Regions from separate parts of the Pseudoduganella sp. HUAS MS19 genome, predicted to be linked through region 4. Evidence: predicted binding sites of a transcription regulator. Region 4 holds the regulator's gene; each other region holds the start of a gene.
What was found. The regulator FNR, encoded in region 4, switches genes on or off when oxygen is low (the NO sensors DNR and NnrR bind a similar motif). The targets are predictions, from matches to a motif close to TTGATNNNNATCAA.

Region 1 (3,627 bases), 3.1 Mb from region 4:
TAAAGAGCAAGGTCAACGTCTTCGTTGACCTGTTCCGCCAGAAGCAGGAAGTGCGGCAGATCGTGGAGCAGCGCGAAGCCACGGTACGCGAGCTGAACGCAGTGCAGCAGGAGCTGGAACGCGCGCTGGAAATGCGCGACCAGTTCATGTCGATGGTGGCGCACGAATTGCGCACGCCGCTCAACACCCTTTACCTGGAAGCGCAGATGCGCAAGCTGCAGCTCGAGCGCGGCAACATGGCCCACTTCGCGCCGGAGCAGCTGGAACGCATGGTGGCGCGCGACATGCGCCAGATCCACGCCATGGTGCGCCTGATCGACGACATGCTCGATGTATCGCGCATCCGCGCCGGCAAGCTCTCGATCCGCCCCGCGCGCGTCGACCTGGAAGCGCTCCTGCAGCGCATCGTCGGCGACCTGTCGCACCACGCCGCCGACATGCGCAGCGAACTGCGCCTGTCGATCTTGCAGCCCGTGGCAGGGTGCTGGGACGAATTCCGCGTGGAGCAGGTGATCGTCAACCTGATCAACAATGCGCTGCGCTATGGCGGCGGCAAGCCGGTCGACGTACGCCTGCACGCCGACAGCCAGAATGCGCGCATCGAAGTGATCGACCAGGGCGTCGGCATTCCCGAAGAAGTGCTGCCGAAGATCTTCGAGCCCTTCGAACGCGGCAAGATGGACAACGTTCCCGCCGGCCTTGGCCTGGGCCTCTACATCTCGCGCCAGCTGGCAGAGGCGCATGGTGGCAGCCTGACTGCCCGCAGCAAGCCCAATGAAGGCGCCACCTTCATCTTCACCTTGCCCCGCGCCGACGAAATGTCCACCTTGGGGTCAGGAACGAATGTGGACATTTGTATCGAAAATGTCCACATCTGTTCCTGACCCCAAGGTGGACATTTTGCCTTTGCCCGCAAGTTGTGCATAAAATGTCCCATGAACCGGGACTTGCTCAGGGAACGCAGGGAATGGCTTCTGCGGCGCAATTGCTCATTGTCGCCCCAGCAGATGGGCATGGCTTATGCCTTGATGTGCCTGCTCTCGTTTGCGGTCGCAACGGGCTTTGTCATGGCCGGCCTGTGGCAGGTGCTGCTGTTCACCGTGCTGGAGATGACGGCCGTGGCCGCCGCCTTCCTCTACTTCGCCCGCCATGCCACGGACTATGAACACATCGTGCTCGCCAACGGCAAGCTGCTGGTGGAGCAGGTCTCCGCCGGCAAAACGAGTGTGACGCAACTCGAACTCTATTTCCTGCGCCTGCAGATGCCATCGCACTACGGCGACCTGATCCACCTTGAGTCGAAAGGCGTGGCCGTCGACATCGGCTACTTCGCCACCGACCCGCACCGCCGCGCGCTGGCGCGGGAGCTGCGCGCGGAAGTGCAGGGCGGCTTGTTCAGCGATTAGAAGCGGTAGCCTACGCCCACGCCCAGCAGCACCGGATCGACCTTCACCTTGCTGACTTTCACGCCGGCAATCATCACGTCGCTGCGGATCTGCACCTTCTTGATGTCCAGGTTGAGCGACCAGTTCTTGTCCAGCTTGTAGTCCACGCCAGCCTGCAGGGCCAGGCCGAAGCTGTCATGCTCCAGGCTGGCAGCGCCGTCCAGGATCTTGTTCTTGGAGAAGGTGGTCCAGTTCACGCCCACGCCCACGTAAGGGCTGAATTGCGCGGATGGGGTGAAGTGGTACTGCGCCAGCAGGGTCGGCGGCAGGTGCTTGAAGGTACCGATCTTCTCGCCGTCCAGGATGACGTCATGCTTTTGCGGATAGGTCAGCACCAGCTCGGCGGCGATGTTGGGGGTGAAGAAATAGGAGATGTCCACCTCTGGAATGGTCTTGTTGCTGACGCCGATGCTGTCGGCGGCGGCCACGCCGGCAATCGGGTCGGACTTGTCCGCGGTGTTGATGTGCACTGCCCGCGCGCGCACCTGCCAGGGCGTTTCCTGTGCCATTGCACCAAGCGCCACGCCACCCAGGATAACTGCCAGAATCGCTTTCTTCATTTCACTACCTCTTTCGTTCGGTCATTGAGATTTACTAAGTGAAAGTCTATTGATGCGACGCAGCAAAATCTTTGACCTAAGTCAAAATTGTCCGAACGAACACGAGATAGCTAAAACGGGAGTAATATTTCGCGAATTCACATCCCACCTAATCCCAGGAGGCAGGAATGAAATTGCACGTCAATGGCCAGGTACGCGAGTTCGAGGCCGAAGAAGATACCCCGCTGCTGTGGGTGATCCGCGAACAGCTGGGACTGACCGGCACCAAGTATGGCTGCGGCGTGGCGCAATGCGGCGCCTGCACCGTGCACATTGACGGCGAACCGACGCGCAGCTGCGTGCGCCCGCTCTCCACCGTGACGGCCGCCCAGAAGATCGTCACCATCGAGGGCTTGAGCCCGGACGGCAAGCACCCCGTGCAAAAAGCCTGGGCCGCGCTGGACGTGCCGCAATGCGGCTTCTGCCAGTCCGGCATGATCATGGCCGCTGCCGCGCTGCTGAAACAGAAGAAGAACCCGACCGACGCCGATATCGACGCCGCCATGACCAATATCTGCCGCTGCGGCACCTATAACCGCGTGCGCAAGGCGATCCACGTGATTGCCAGGGGTGGCGACGTGAAGACCGCAGGCCTGGACATCGTGGAAGGGGGCAATGCATGAGCGCCATCACCCGCCGCAGCTTCATTGGCCGCTCGCTGGGCGCCACCGCAGGCCTGATGTTCGGCTTTCACATCCCGTTCGCGGAGGCGCAGCAGGCCGCTCCTGCAGCCGCAGCAGCCCCGGATGCGCCCGAAATCAACGCCTGGGTCGTCGTCAAGCCGGACGACACGATCGTGGTCCGCATCGCCCGTTCCGAAATGGGCCAGGGCACGCTGACCGGCCTGGCGCAACTGGTGGTGGAAGAACTGGACGGCGACTGGAGCAGGGTTAGCACCGAGTACCCGTCGCCCGGCCGCCAGCTTGCGCGCAACCGCGTGTGGGGCAGCTTCTCCACAGGTGGCAGCCGCGGCGTGCGCGAATCGCACGAATACGTGCGCAAGGGCGGCGCCGCAGCCCGCATGATGCTGGTGCAGGCCGCAGCCGCGCAATGGGGCGTGCCCGCCGCCGAATGCGTGGCCGCCAGGAGCGTGATCACCCATACCCCAAGCGGACGCACACTCACCTACGGCAAGGTCGCCGACGCTGCCGGCAGGCTGCAGGCGCCCGCAGCCGCCGACATCAAGCTGAAAGACCCGAAAGACTGGAAGCTGGCCGGCAAGCGCATGGCGCGCCTGGACACGGTCGACAAGACCACCGGCAAGCAGGTCTATGGCATGGACCTTACGCTGCCCGGCATGCTCAACGCAGCCATCAAGGACTGCCCGGTCTTCGGCGGCAAGGTAAAGAGCTTCGACGCCGCCGCCGTCGCCGGCAAGCCCGGCGTGAAGAAAGTGCTGCAGGTAGGCGACAGCGCAGTGGCCGTGGTGGCCGATACCTGGTGGCGCGCCCGCAGCGCCCTCGACGCCCTGCCGATCGAATGGGACAAGGGCCCCAACGCCGGCATGAACAGCAAGGACACCGCCGCCTGGATCAAGACCGGCCTGGATGCACCGGAAGCCGCCGTCGGCAACAAGAACGGCG
Region 2 (3,627 bases), 1.1 Mb from region 4:
CCGAGCGGCATGCCGCCGTGGCCAGCGCCTTGCTGGCCGACCCCGGCGCCGACGCGCTGCTGGTCGTGCACGCGCCATCGTCGGCTGCGGCCAGCACCGGCGTGGCCCAGGCGCTGGCGCCGCTGCTGCGCCAAAGCGGCCGCAGCGTGCTGTCCTGCTGGCTGGGCGGGGCGTCGGTGGCGGCCGCGCGCCAGATTTTTGCCGATGCGGGCCTGCCCACCTACGACACGCCGGAAAAAGCCGTGCGTGCTTACAGCCAGGTGGTGCAGTACGCCCGCAACCAGGCCTTGCTGATCGAGGTGCCCGGCCAGGTGCCCGCGCATTCGGTGCCGGAACGCCAGGCCGCGCGCAACGTGGTGGAGGCGGCGCAAGCCGCCGGCCAGGCCGAACTGGCGCACGCCGCGCTGTCCGCCGTGCTGGCAGCCTACGGCCTGCCGCTGGCAGGCCCGACGGCGGGGGGCGACGTGCAGCAGCTGCGTATTGCCATGCACGTCGACCCGGTGTTCGGGCCGGCCATCAGCGTTGGCCTGGGCGGCAGCGCCGGCCGGGTGGTCGACGACCGCGCGGTCGGCCTGCCGCCCCTGAACACCGTGCTGGCGCGCGACATGCTGAGGCGCACCGGGGTCGGCCGCGCCCTGGTCGACGAGCGCGAAATCCTGTGTGGCGCGCTGGTGCACGTGGCCGAACTGGTGGCCGATATCGGCGAAATTGCCGCACTGGAAATCGATCCGGTCACAGTCGTGGGCGGCGTGCTGCAAGTGCACGGCGCACGCGCCGCCCTGGGCCCGCGCCGCGCCGAAAGCAGCATGGCGATCCGTCCCTATCCCCAGGAGCTGGAGCAGGAAGTCCAGTGGCAGGGCGGGTCCGTGCTGCTGCGTCCGATCCGCCCGGAAGATGCGCCAGCCCATGTGCGCTTTTTCAGCCGGCTCGATCCCGACGACGTGCGGCTGCGTTTTTTCTCGGCAATGAAGGAATTGCCGCCGACCCAGCTCGCACGCCTGACCCAGATCGACTACGATCGCGCCATGGCCTTCATTGCCACCCGCAGCGGTGCGGATGGCCAGCCGGAAACGCTGGGCGTGGTCAGGGCAGTGGCCGACCCGGATAACCAGAAAGCGGAGTTCGCCATCATCGTGCGTTCCGATCTGAAAGGCAAAGGACTGGGAAATATTCTGTTCCAGAAATTGCTTGACTATTTCCGCAGCCGCGGCACGCGTGAAATCACAGGCGAAGCCCTGTCGGAGAATATCGGAATGCAACAACTGATGCGCAGATTTGGCGGAACAGTGACGGCGTCGCGAGAAGCTGGTATGGTTGATCTTCGCCTTGCGCTGGATGTGAAAACCTCCTAAATTGTGGAGGGCGCGTGACGCTACATTGATGTAGGTCAAAGCGAACCTGTTGGGCTAACTTACACTTGTACTTCCGTTTCCGCGTAGCGATATTTGGGAGCAAGAATGTTAACGGCCACATACACATTAGTTGCGCTATCCGTTGAACAGGCTAACGTGCGCCTTAGCCTGCTGTCGTTTCAAAAATACGTGCAATCGACGCTGTTGCGGCAACAGCGCTTGACCCTCTCCCAGCTTGAATATGCTTGCGAAACCCTGGAGCGCCTGTACCAGGCCTGCCATTGGCGCAAGATCGAGCTGTACCTGATTCCCGCGCTGCAAAATGCGACGGAACAAGCGAATCAGTTGCTGGACGAACTGAGCCGATTGAACCAGTCTGCCCTGGCCGTGATCCGGCGCCTGCAGTCTGAACTCGATACGGCAGTGGAATGCAGCGAACAGCAAGTGACGGAAATCTGCGAATCGATCGAAACTTTCTGCACGGTGCTGCTGCAGCGCCTGGAGAAGGAGGAAAAGGAACTGTTTACCATCGCCCGCGCCACCATCGGTGGCGAGGCCTGGTTCGATATTGCAAACAAGTTCCTGGCCCACGACGCTCAAGTGGTGGAAGCGCGCCGCGTGCCGGCCTCCGCCGACAAAGACAGGAAAGCCTTGGCGCAAGCGAAGCAGGTGCATGCCTCCCTGCGGGACGAACACGAGGCCGTGGTTCCTGTGCCGAAGCTGCGCTACCACCGGCGCACGCGTTCGGCCCATCGCGCCGCTGCGGATACGGCCTGAATGCGCCGTGCCTGCATTCGCCGCCCCTGCCGGGGCGGTGCTGCGCTATGATGGTGGTTTTGATCCATTCATAGCACAACTATGTTTGAGTTCCTTTTCAAGCAGCAGGCCAGCCAAGCCAGCGTTGCGGGGCAGCCCAGTTCGGGCGGCTCGCAGGCGCCGCTCGGCACTCCCGCGGAACGCCGCTCGGCACAAGCCGAGCTGGCCCGCAACCTTGCGGGCGACGAGACTGCTGCGGTTGAGCTCATCCTGAACAGTGAATTTGCCGACGTGCGGCTGGCGGCGGCCGAGCATGTCGTGTCCCAGGATGCGCTGGAGAAAGTGCAGCAGGCGGTGCGCAACTCGGACCGGCGCGTGGCCAAGCTGGTGCAGGGGCGCCTCGATGCGATCCGGCACGTGCAGGCCGAGCAGAAGCAGGCGCAGGCGTGCATTGCTTTGGCGCAGCGTTTGTTGGCTGATGAGAAGCTGACGCCCAACCTGGTCGCCGACCTGGACCGCCAATGGAAGGTGGTGGATGCCGCGCCTGCCGCAGCGGCTGAATTTACCCATGTGCGCGATGCGCTGGCCGAGCGCCTCGAAGCCCAGGTCTCGCTGCAGCGCGCCATGATCGATGCGCTGGCAGCCTTGCGCCAGCATCCCGACGCTGCCGAACTGGAACGCCTGGCCGGCGAGCACCAGGCGCATATGGCGGCGCCGGAGCGCGCTTCGCTGCCGCGCCACCTCCTAAACGATTTTGATGCCGCCCTGGCGGCCGAGCGCGCCTGGCAACAGCCGGCTCCCCCGGCCGCCGACGTTCCCGCGGCCGGGGCAAGCGCAAGGGAAATTGCGCCGCAACCAGGGGACGGTGCGCCCCCCCCAGCGCAAGGCGAGGGAGTCACGCGCGCCGACGGGCATGACGTGGCGGCTGTCCGCCCGCCGCGCCCGCCCAAGGAAAAGCACAAACCATCGCCTGCCGAGCAGGAAGCCAACCGCCACTTCATGGACCTGGTGGAAGCGATGGAGGCCGCGCTCGCGCAAGGCCAGCTGCATATTGCTGCTGAGCATGATAAGACGCTGAAGGAGAGCAAGACCGGCCGCCTGTCGCCGGCCCAGGCCGAGCGCCTGGCGCACGCGCGGGCCGACCTGAAGCGCCTGGGCGACTGGGCACGCTGGGGCGGCAATGTGTCGCGCGAAGAACTGGTGCATGCGGTGGAGAGTTTGCCGGCCGAGGGCCTCGGCATGAGCGAGCTGGCCAAGAAAGTCGGCAGCATGCGCGAACGCTGGAAGGCGCTGGACGGCGTTTCCGGCGCCGCGCCCAAATCGCTGTGGGAAAAATTCGACGCCGCCTGTACCGCCGCATACGCCCCGGCCGCCGCCCATTTCAAACACTTGGCCGACGAGCGCCACGCCAATGCGGCAAAAGCGCAACAACTGGTCGACGAAGCGAACGCCCTGATCGCCAGGGACGCCGCCCAACTGGAAGCGGCCGGCGGCGCCCAGGCCGATCGCGAGGAATCGG
Region 3 (3,627 bases), 470 kb from region 4:
TCGTTCACGCCCAGCACGAGGGTGATGGTGTCGGGCAGGATCTCGGCTTTTCCCCCCGCCATGCGGCGATCCCAGGTGCCCTTCGGGATCTCGAACAGCGCATCGCGTGTAGCAGCGCGTATCGGGGCGTATGCGCCCCAGGCCAGCACACCCGCAACGGCGGCTGCCAGCAGTAATGCGGTGACAGCCAGCCGGCGCTTCATTGTCCCTTGGCCAGCAAGGTCACGTCATGCACGATGTCGTCGGCCGGACGGCCAAAGGGCATCAGCGCGCGCAGCCTGCCTTGCGGGTCGATGAAATACAGGTAGGACGAATGGCCCATCGTGTATTCGGTTTTGCTGCCCTCGACCATCTTCTTGGTGGCGGAGATGCCGTAGGCCTTGCGAATGGCCGCCATCTGCTCCTCGCTGCCCGTCAGGCCAATGAAACCTGGATCGAATTGCTCGAGGTAGGCTTTCAGCCTGGGCGCCGTATCGCGCTGCGGATCGACGGTGACAAATACCACCTGCAGCCTGTCACCCAATGGCCCCAGCTTATCGCGCGCCTGTTTCAGCAGCGCCAGCGAAACCGGGCACACGTCGGCGCAACTCGTATAGCCAAACTCCAGCACCACTACCTTGCCGCGGTGCTTGTCGAGCACGAACTGCTTGCCGTCGGCTGCCTTCTGCGCGATCTGGGGGGCCATGCGGGGCGGGTCAAAAATGCCGGATTTCAGTTTGTCGGCCGCGTGCGCGACACCTGCCACGGCCAATGACAGCGCTATCAGAACTGGACGGATCATAGGGTAATGCTCACCGGCTTGATGGACTTGACGAAGCTCTCGTCCACATAGGTTTCGAAGGCCACCGGGCGCTTGAGGGTCCCCGCCTCGATGGAAAGCTTCATCAGCTCATCGAACTCGGCGCGGATCATGCGCAGGTCGCCGTAGGTCACGCGGTCGGCCGGATTGTCCATCACGAACTGGATGACTTTCGGATCCTGGTTGAAGAACTTGCGGCTGGAGGCGATCCTGGCCGCCTTGGCGCGGTTGGCAGGCGTGGCATCGAGCCAGTTGCCGGCTGCCTGCACATGGTTCACCAGGTCTTGCACCAGCGGTCGATCGGACTTGATCAGCTCTTCGCGCACCGTCAGCACGCAGCAAATATAATTGCGCCACTCGTCGCGCGTCATCGACAGCGGGCGGGCATAGCCTGCCTTCTGCGCGGCCGCGCCAAAAGGCTCGCCGGTGCAATAGGCATCCACGGCATTGGCATATAAAGCGGCCGGCATGTCAGGCGGCGCCATTTCAATGATTTGCACATCCTTCGGCGACATGTTCTCGCGCGCCAGCATCTTGCGCAGGAACAGAAAGTCCACAGCAAAACGGCTTGGGATCGCGATACGCCTGCCGCGCAGGTCGGCAAAACGCTTGTACGCCGAATCGGTGCGCACCATGATCACGGCGCCGGAGCGGTGGCCAAGCGAAACCACCTTCAGCGGGATCTTCTTGTCGGCCAGGTCCATCACCAGTGGCGCCAGCATGTAGGCGGCCTGGATGCGGCCCGTCATCAGCGATTCCTTGATCTCCGGCCAGCCGCTGTACTTACTGAACTCGAAAGCACCGCCGCGCGCACTGCAGGCGATCGGCAAGGTCAGGTTGCAGGTGACCGGCAGGCCGCCCACCACCAACGGGTCCGCCGCCCGCGCCATGGAGGGCAGCAAGGCGCCGCCCAGGCCGACGGCCGGCAGTGCCAGTGCTCCGCCCAGCAGCTTGCGCCGGCGCAGGAGGTGTTCATGTTCAATTAAGGTTGACATTCAAACATTCTAGCACTGGCTGGTCGAAACTTGACCCAGGTCATGGCTGCAAGGGATGCCGATGCGCAGACTTGAAGCATCAATCCACCCCTGGAGCAAGCCATGTTCAAGCACATCCTCTTCCCCACCGACGGCTCGCCCGCATCCGGTGCGGCCCTGCATTCGGCCATCAAATTTGCGCAGGAAGCGGGGGCGCGGGTCACGGCGCTGCACGTGATGCCCGAGTTCCACATCTTTACCTATCACCCGGACATGCTGGAGGACACGCGCGGCGTCTACCTGAAGGACAGCGAAGTGCATTCGGCTGCCGTACTCGATGAAGTGGCCAGGGTCGCCAGCGAATACAACGTGCCTTGCGACGTCGTGCAGCGCCGCTCCGACCAGCCCTACGAAACCATCGTCGCCACCGCCATCGATTACGGCTGCGACATGATCGCCATGGCGACACATGGCTACAAAGGCGTGAAAGGCATGCTCCTGGGGAGCGAGACGCATCGCGTGCTGCTCAATACACCGGTGCCGGTCCTTGTGTTCCGGCCCATGTAAACCTGAGGCAAATACGCCACATGTTGCCAAGAGATTTATGACGCCCCCGTCACATAACTCTTTCAAATCCGGACAAATCATGCAATCCGTTCAAATTGAGACAATTCAAACCGGTATATAAGGTCTGCGTCTTAATCGCCAAGCTTTTCCATATTTGTCGCCGTTCCCGTGCTGCCGCATATTCTCGCGCATTATCACAGCACGGGGAAAACCATGACTTTCGCATTTCGCAAACTGGCGATGGCCGCAGCACTGGCTGCCATCGGCACCGCCCAGGCATCTATCGCCGACCACCACGAGTTCGAAGCCACACTGCACGCACCTTACCGTGCGGTCGCCGGGACCAATGAAGCGCGCAGCTTCAAGCTCGAATTCAGCTACCCCCACGCCGATGGCGCCCAGTCCGTGAGCTGGGTGCTGGAAGTCGTTGCGCCGAACGGCAGCGTGGTGGAGCGCTGGACCGGCGTCGAACGCCTGCACGACAAGCCGGTCGCCGTCAACGTCGAATGGGCCGGCCGCAACCGCCGCAACGCCCTGCCGAACGGCATTTACAAGGCACGCCTGCGCGCCATTTCCGAGGATGCAAAACGCGGCCTCTCCGCCGGCGCCGACGCAGTGCTGCGCCGCCTGGCCGCCCACGACGGCGACATCCACGACCAGCAATGGGATATCGCCGTCGGCCAGCAGCAGCAAGCCAGGAGCGCCGCGCCATCGCTGATGGCCGCCGCTCCCGCCCCCTCTTCCCTGCCCTACACCGTCTATTTCGGCAACCTGCACAGCCAGACCAACCACAGCGACGGCGGTGGCGCCCTGGGCAGCTGCGGCGGTTCGCAGGCCCCGCAGTCCGGCGCCCACGGCCCGGCCGATGCATTCAGCTATGCCAAGGGCCGCGGCCTGGACTTCCTGCTGGCCTCCGAGCATAACCACATGTACGACGGCTCGGATTCGACCAACACTTCTGCCAGCCCGGCCACCGCCAAGGCCCTGTACCAGTCCGGCCTGACCGAAGCGGCCAACTTCAACAGCGCCAACCCGGACTTCCTGGCAATCTACGGCATGGAATGGGGTGTGATCAGCAATGGCGGCCACATGAATATCCTCAATTCGAATGAGCTGCTGGGCTGGGAAAGCAACGGCTCCGGCCAGTTGCTGGCCGATACGCTGACCGCCAAGAACGATTACGCCGGCCTGTACACCCTGATGCGCCAGCGCGGCTGGCTGGGCCAGTTCAACCACCCTTCCTCCAGCGGCCAGTTCCTGGTCAATGGCGTACCGCTCGGCTACACG
Region 4 (3,627 bases):
TCCATTGTCTTCGGCCCCGACCTCGCGCTCGGCATCCCTGTTCTCGACCAGTCGCACCGCATCGTTTTCGACATGCTGGAGGCGATGGCTGCCCTGCCGCGCCCCGCCTTCGACACGGCCTGCCGCGACCTGGCCGCCGAAATCCTCGAGCACCTGCGCGAGGAAAACCGGCTGATGGAGCGTATCGCCTATCCCGCCGCCCAGGCACACCGCGCCGCCCACGGCAACTTGCTCGAGAAGGTTGCGCGCGTCCTGCGCCTGCTGAAGGACAACGAGGAAGCCACCGCACGCGGCATCATCCGCACCTTGCCGGACTGGCTTGCGGCCCACATCAACACCATGGATCTCGCGCTGGCAGTTGCGGCATCGAAGCTGGCGTAATAAAGTGCTTGACTTCGAGTGCACTCAAACTTTTACGATCCCCCCATGGAATCGCACCTGAGCATAGACGAAGTATCCAAGCGCACCGGCCTCACGGCACATACCCTCCGCTACTACGAGCGAATCGGGCTGATAGCCCCGGTCAATCGGGCGGCGGGTGGCCAGCGGCGCTACCTGGCATCGGACCTTGCCTGGATCGAATTCCTGCTGCGCTTGCGAACGACCCATATGCCAATCGGCAAAATGCAATCGTTCGCCAAGCTTCGCGGCGCCGGGGACTCGACGGTGCCGGCACGGCGCCGGCTGCTGGAGGAGCACATGCAGGACGTTCTTGCCGAAATCGAGGCGATGCGGCAATCCGCTGCATCGCTGCAGGCCAAGATCGCGTATTACCGCTCGCTGGAGCAGTCCCTGGCGTCGAATCCAACCACCACCGATGGAGGAAACGCTGATGAACATGGAAAACCGCTACGAACGCGGGCTCGCAAAACTGCGTGAAGTCGACGGCCAGGCCGGCGAGCGTGTCGTGCAGAGCCTGGAAGATATCGCCCCGGACTTTGCCCGCTACCTGATCGAATTCCCCTTTGGGGACATCTATTCGCGCCCCGGCCTGGATCTGAGATCGCGCGAGATCGCCGTGGTGGCGGCCCTGACCGCCATGGGCAACGCCACACCTCAGCTCAAAGTGCACATCCACGCCGCCCTCAACGTCGGCGTAAGCCGGGACGAGATTGTGGAGACCATCATGCAAATGGCAGTCTATGCCGGCTTCCCCGCCGCCCTTAACGGGCTGCTGGCCGCCAAAGAAGTCTTCGCGCAATAAACAAGAAAAAAGGGGCAGCGAGAGCTGCCCCATACACCCCCTACAGGTGAGAAAAACGGTGCGTGGCTTAAGCCACCGCGAGCTCCTGCGCCATGCCGCCTGAAGACATGGCCTCGAGTTTGGAGCGGTCGGTGATGCGCAAGTCGCGGTTTTGCAGGACGATCGAGCCGTCCTGGCGCAGCCGGGCCAACTGGCGGCTCACGCTTTCCACGGTCAGGCCGAGGTAGCCGCCGATGTCTTCACGCGACATGCGCAGCTGGAAGCTGGTCGACGAGTAGCCGCGCTGGGCGTAGCGGCCGGCCAGGTTCAGCAGGAACATTGCCAGGCGCTGCTCGGCGCGCATATGGCTCAGGAACAGCATCACCGACTGCTCGCGCTGGATCTCGCGGCTCATGGTGCGGTGGAACTGCTGCAGCAGGCCGGGGATCTGCATCACCAGCTCTTGCAGCCGGTTGAAAGGGATCTCACAGACTTCGCTGTCTTCCAGTGCCACGGCATTGCAGGAGTGCTGGCCATTGCCGATGGCTTCCATCCCCAGCAGGTCGCCGGCCATGTGGAAGCCGCCGATCGTCTGTTCGCCGCGCTGGTTTACCTGCACGGTCTTGAAGTGGCCGAAGCGCACGGCATACAGGCTGTGGAAGCTGTCGCCGGTCTTGTACAGCGGCTCGTCGCGGTTCACGCGGCGGCGGCGCGAGATGATCTGGTCAAGGCGGGCCACATCGTCATCGGCCAGGCCCTGAGGCAAGCAAAGGCGGTTGAAACTGCACAGCGAGCATTTTGCTGCGACAGGTGCGCAGGATTTGGCGGCGTTTGCAGGGGTGATTGGGATGACCGGGCTCATTTAGCTGCTCCTTGTTTTCGATGGAAGCAGTATCGCGCCCGGCATCATTTCCCGGTATCAAGCATCCTGTGTAGTTGCTGTAGTGGTTCCCCTACAGCGATTCAGATCAGGCCATGCTCGAGGGCGTAGCGGGTCAGCTCGGCATTGCTGGACATGCCCATCTTCTCGAGGATGCGGCTGCGATAGGTTGTCACGGTGTTAGGACTGAGGTGCAGTTTTTCCCCTATCCGCACCAACGACTCGCCCTGGGCGATCAGTTTGAATACTTCCAGCTCGCGGTTGGACAGCTCTTCGTGGTCGCCGCTGGGGCCGCCACCAACCAGTGTTGCCAACTTTTCAAGCAAGGCCGGGCTGACATGCTTGCCGCCCGAGGCGGCCTTGCGCACCGCCTCGATCAGTGTCGAAGTCGGTGCATCCTTGGTCAGGTAGCCCGAGGCCCCGGATTTCAGCGCCCGCACCGCATAAATCTCTTCCGAATAGGTGCTCAGCACCAGCACCGCCATGCGCGGGCATTCGCTGCGCAGGGTCTTGAGCAGGTCCAGCCCGTTCTTGCCCGGCATCTTGATGTCGACCAGCGCCACGTCGAAACTGCGTTCCCCCACGCGTTGCATGGCTTCCACCGCAGTCCCCGCCTCGCCCTCCACGCTGATGTCGGCCGCAGTGCCCAGCATCAGGCGCACGCCGTTGCGCGCAATCGCATGGTCGTCGACCAGCAAAACGGTGATCTTGTCACCCATTCTTGTCCTCCAAAGGCAGGCGCAGCTGCAAGGTGGTGCCCTGCCCGGCCTTGCCGCTGATAGTCAATTCGCCGGCGAAGCGGCGCGTTCGTTCATGCATGCCGAACAGGCCCCAGGATTCGCGGTCCGACAGCCCGGCGCTTTCGATGCCCTTGCCGTTGTCTTCCACGCGCAGCACCACGTTCGCGCCGTCGGTGTCCACGATCACGCGCGCCTCGCTGGCTTCGGCATGGCGCACCACATTGGTCAGCGCTTCCTGCGCGACCCGGAACAACATCGTGCTGCGCTCGGCATCCAGCTCCAGCGCCTGCGCTTCGGGCGCGATACTGCAGGTGCATTGCAGGCCGCTGCGCTGGGCCACCTGCTCCGCGTACCATTCGAGTGCCGGCCAGATGCCCAACTGATCCAGGACGCTAGGCCGCAAGTCGGTGATCACGCGGCGCACGGTTTCGATCGCATCCTGCGCCAGCTTGGCCGCATCCTTGAGCAGCGGGTCCGCTTGCTCACCACCGCGCTCGATGGCGACCGAGATGTAGGCCTTGATGCCGGTCAGCAGGCCGCCGAGCTCATCATGGATCTCCTGCGCGATCCGGGTGCGCTCGTGCTCTTTCAGTTTTTCCTGGTAGGCGGCCAATTCGCGCAGTTCCTTCTGCGACTGGCGCAACACACGTTCGGCCTGCTGCTTCTCGTCGATCAGGCGCTGTTCGCGCAACAGCCGGTCAATGGCTCCGGCCAGGAAATCGAGGTAGCGGCCATCGCTGTCCTTCACCAGGTAATCGCGTGCACCGCGGCGCATGGCCTCGGCCGCAACGGTGGCGCTGTCGGCGCCGGTCAGCATCATCACC

Region 1: ACWBU6_RS00340 (OmpW/AlkL family protein) is a predicted target of FNR. The motif match lies at 2,077-2,090, and genes of this name have one in related genera.
Region 2: ACWBU6_RS20170 (hemerythrin domain-containing protein) is a predicted target of FNR. The motif match lies at 1,378-1,391, and genes of this name have one in related genera.
Region 3: ACWBU6_RS13245 (universal stress protein) is a predicted target of FNR. The motif match lies at 1,825-1,838, and genes of this name have one in related genera.

The regions. Positions count from the first base shown of each region.
Region 1 is NZ_CM132133.1:74,414-78,040, reverse strand. Features, by position in the region: gene ACWBU6_RS00350 (hybrid sensor histidine kinase/response regulator) at 1-884, shown strand, start outside; gene ACWBU6_RS00345 (DUF2244 domain-containing protein) at 936-1,406, shown strand; gene ACWBU6_RS00340 (OmpW/AlkL family protein) at 1,403-2,005, opposite strand; gene ACWBU6_RS00335 ((2Fe-2S)-binding protein) at 2,173-2,667, shown strand; gene ACWBU6_RS00330 (molybdopterin cofactor-binding domain-containing protein) at 2,664-3,627, shown strand, end outside.
Region 2 is NZ_CM132133.1:4,454,202-4,457,828, reverse strand. Features, by position in the region: gene ACWBU6_RS20175 (bifunctional acetate--CoA ligase family protein/GNAT family N-acetyltransferase) at 1-1,352, shown strand, start outside; gene ACWBU6_RS20170 (hemerythrin domain-containing protein) at 1,458-2,129, shown strand; gene ACWBU6_RS20165 (DUF349 domain-containing protein) at 2,211-3,627, shown strand, end outside.
Region 3 is NZ_CM132133.1:2,898,378-2,902,004, reverse strand. Features, by position in the region: gene ACWBU6_RS13260 (cupredoxin domain-containing protein) at 1-203, opposite strand, end outside; gene ACWBU6_RS13255 (SCO family protein) at 200-781, opposite strand; gene ACWBU6_RS13250 (ABC transporter substrate-binding protein) at 778-1,794, opposite strand; gene ACWBU6_RS13245 (universal stress protein) at 1,897-2,340, shown strand; gene ACWBU6_RS13240 (CehA/McbA family metallohydrolase) at 2,554-3,627, shown strand, end outside.
Region 4 is NZ_CM132133.1:3,364,347-3,367,973, reverse strand. Features, by position in the region: gene ACWBU6_RS15400 (bacteriohemerythrin) at 1-381, shown strand, start outside; gene ACWBU6_RS15395 (MerR family transcriptional regulator) at 427-879, shown strand; gene ACWBU6_RS15390 (carboxymuconolactone decarboxylase family protein) at 833-1,204, shown strand; gene fnr (fumarate/nitrate reduction transcriptional regulator Fnr) at 1,272-2,045, opposite strand; gene ACWBU6_RS15380 (response regulator) at 2,147-2,782, opposite strand; gene ACWBU6_RS15375 (ATP-binding response regulator) at 2,775-3,627, opposite strand, start outside.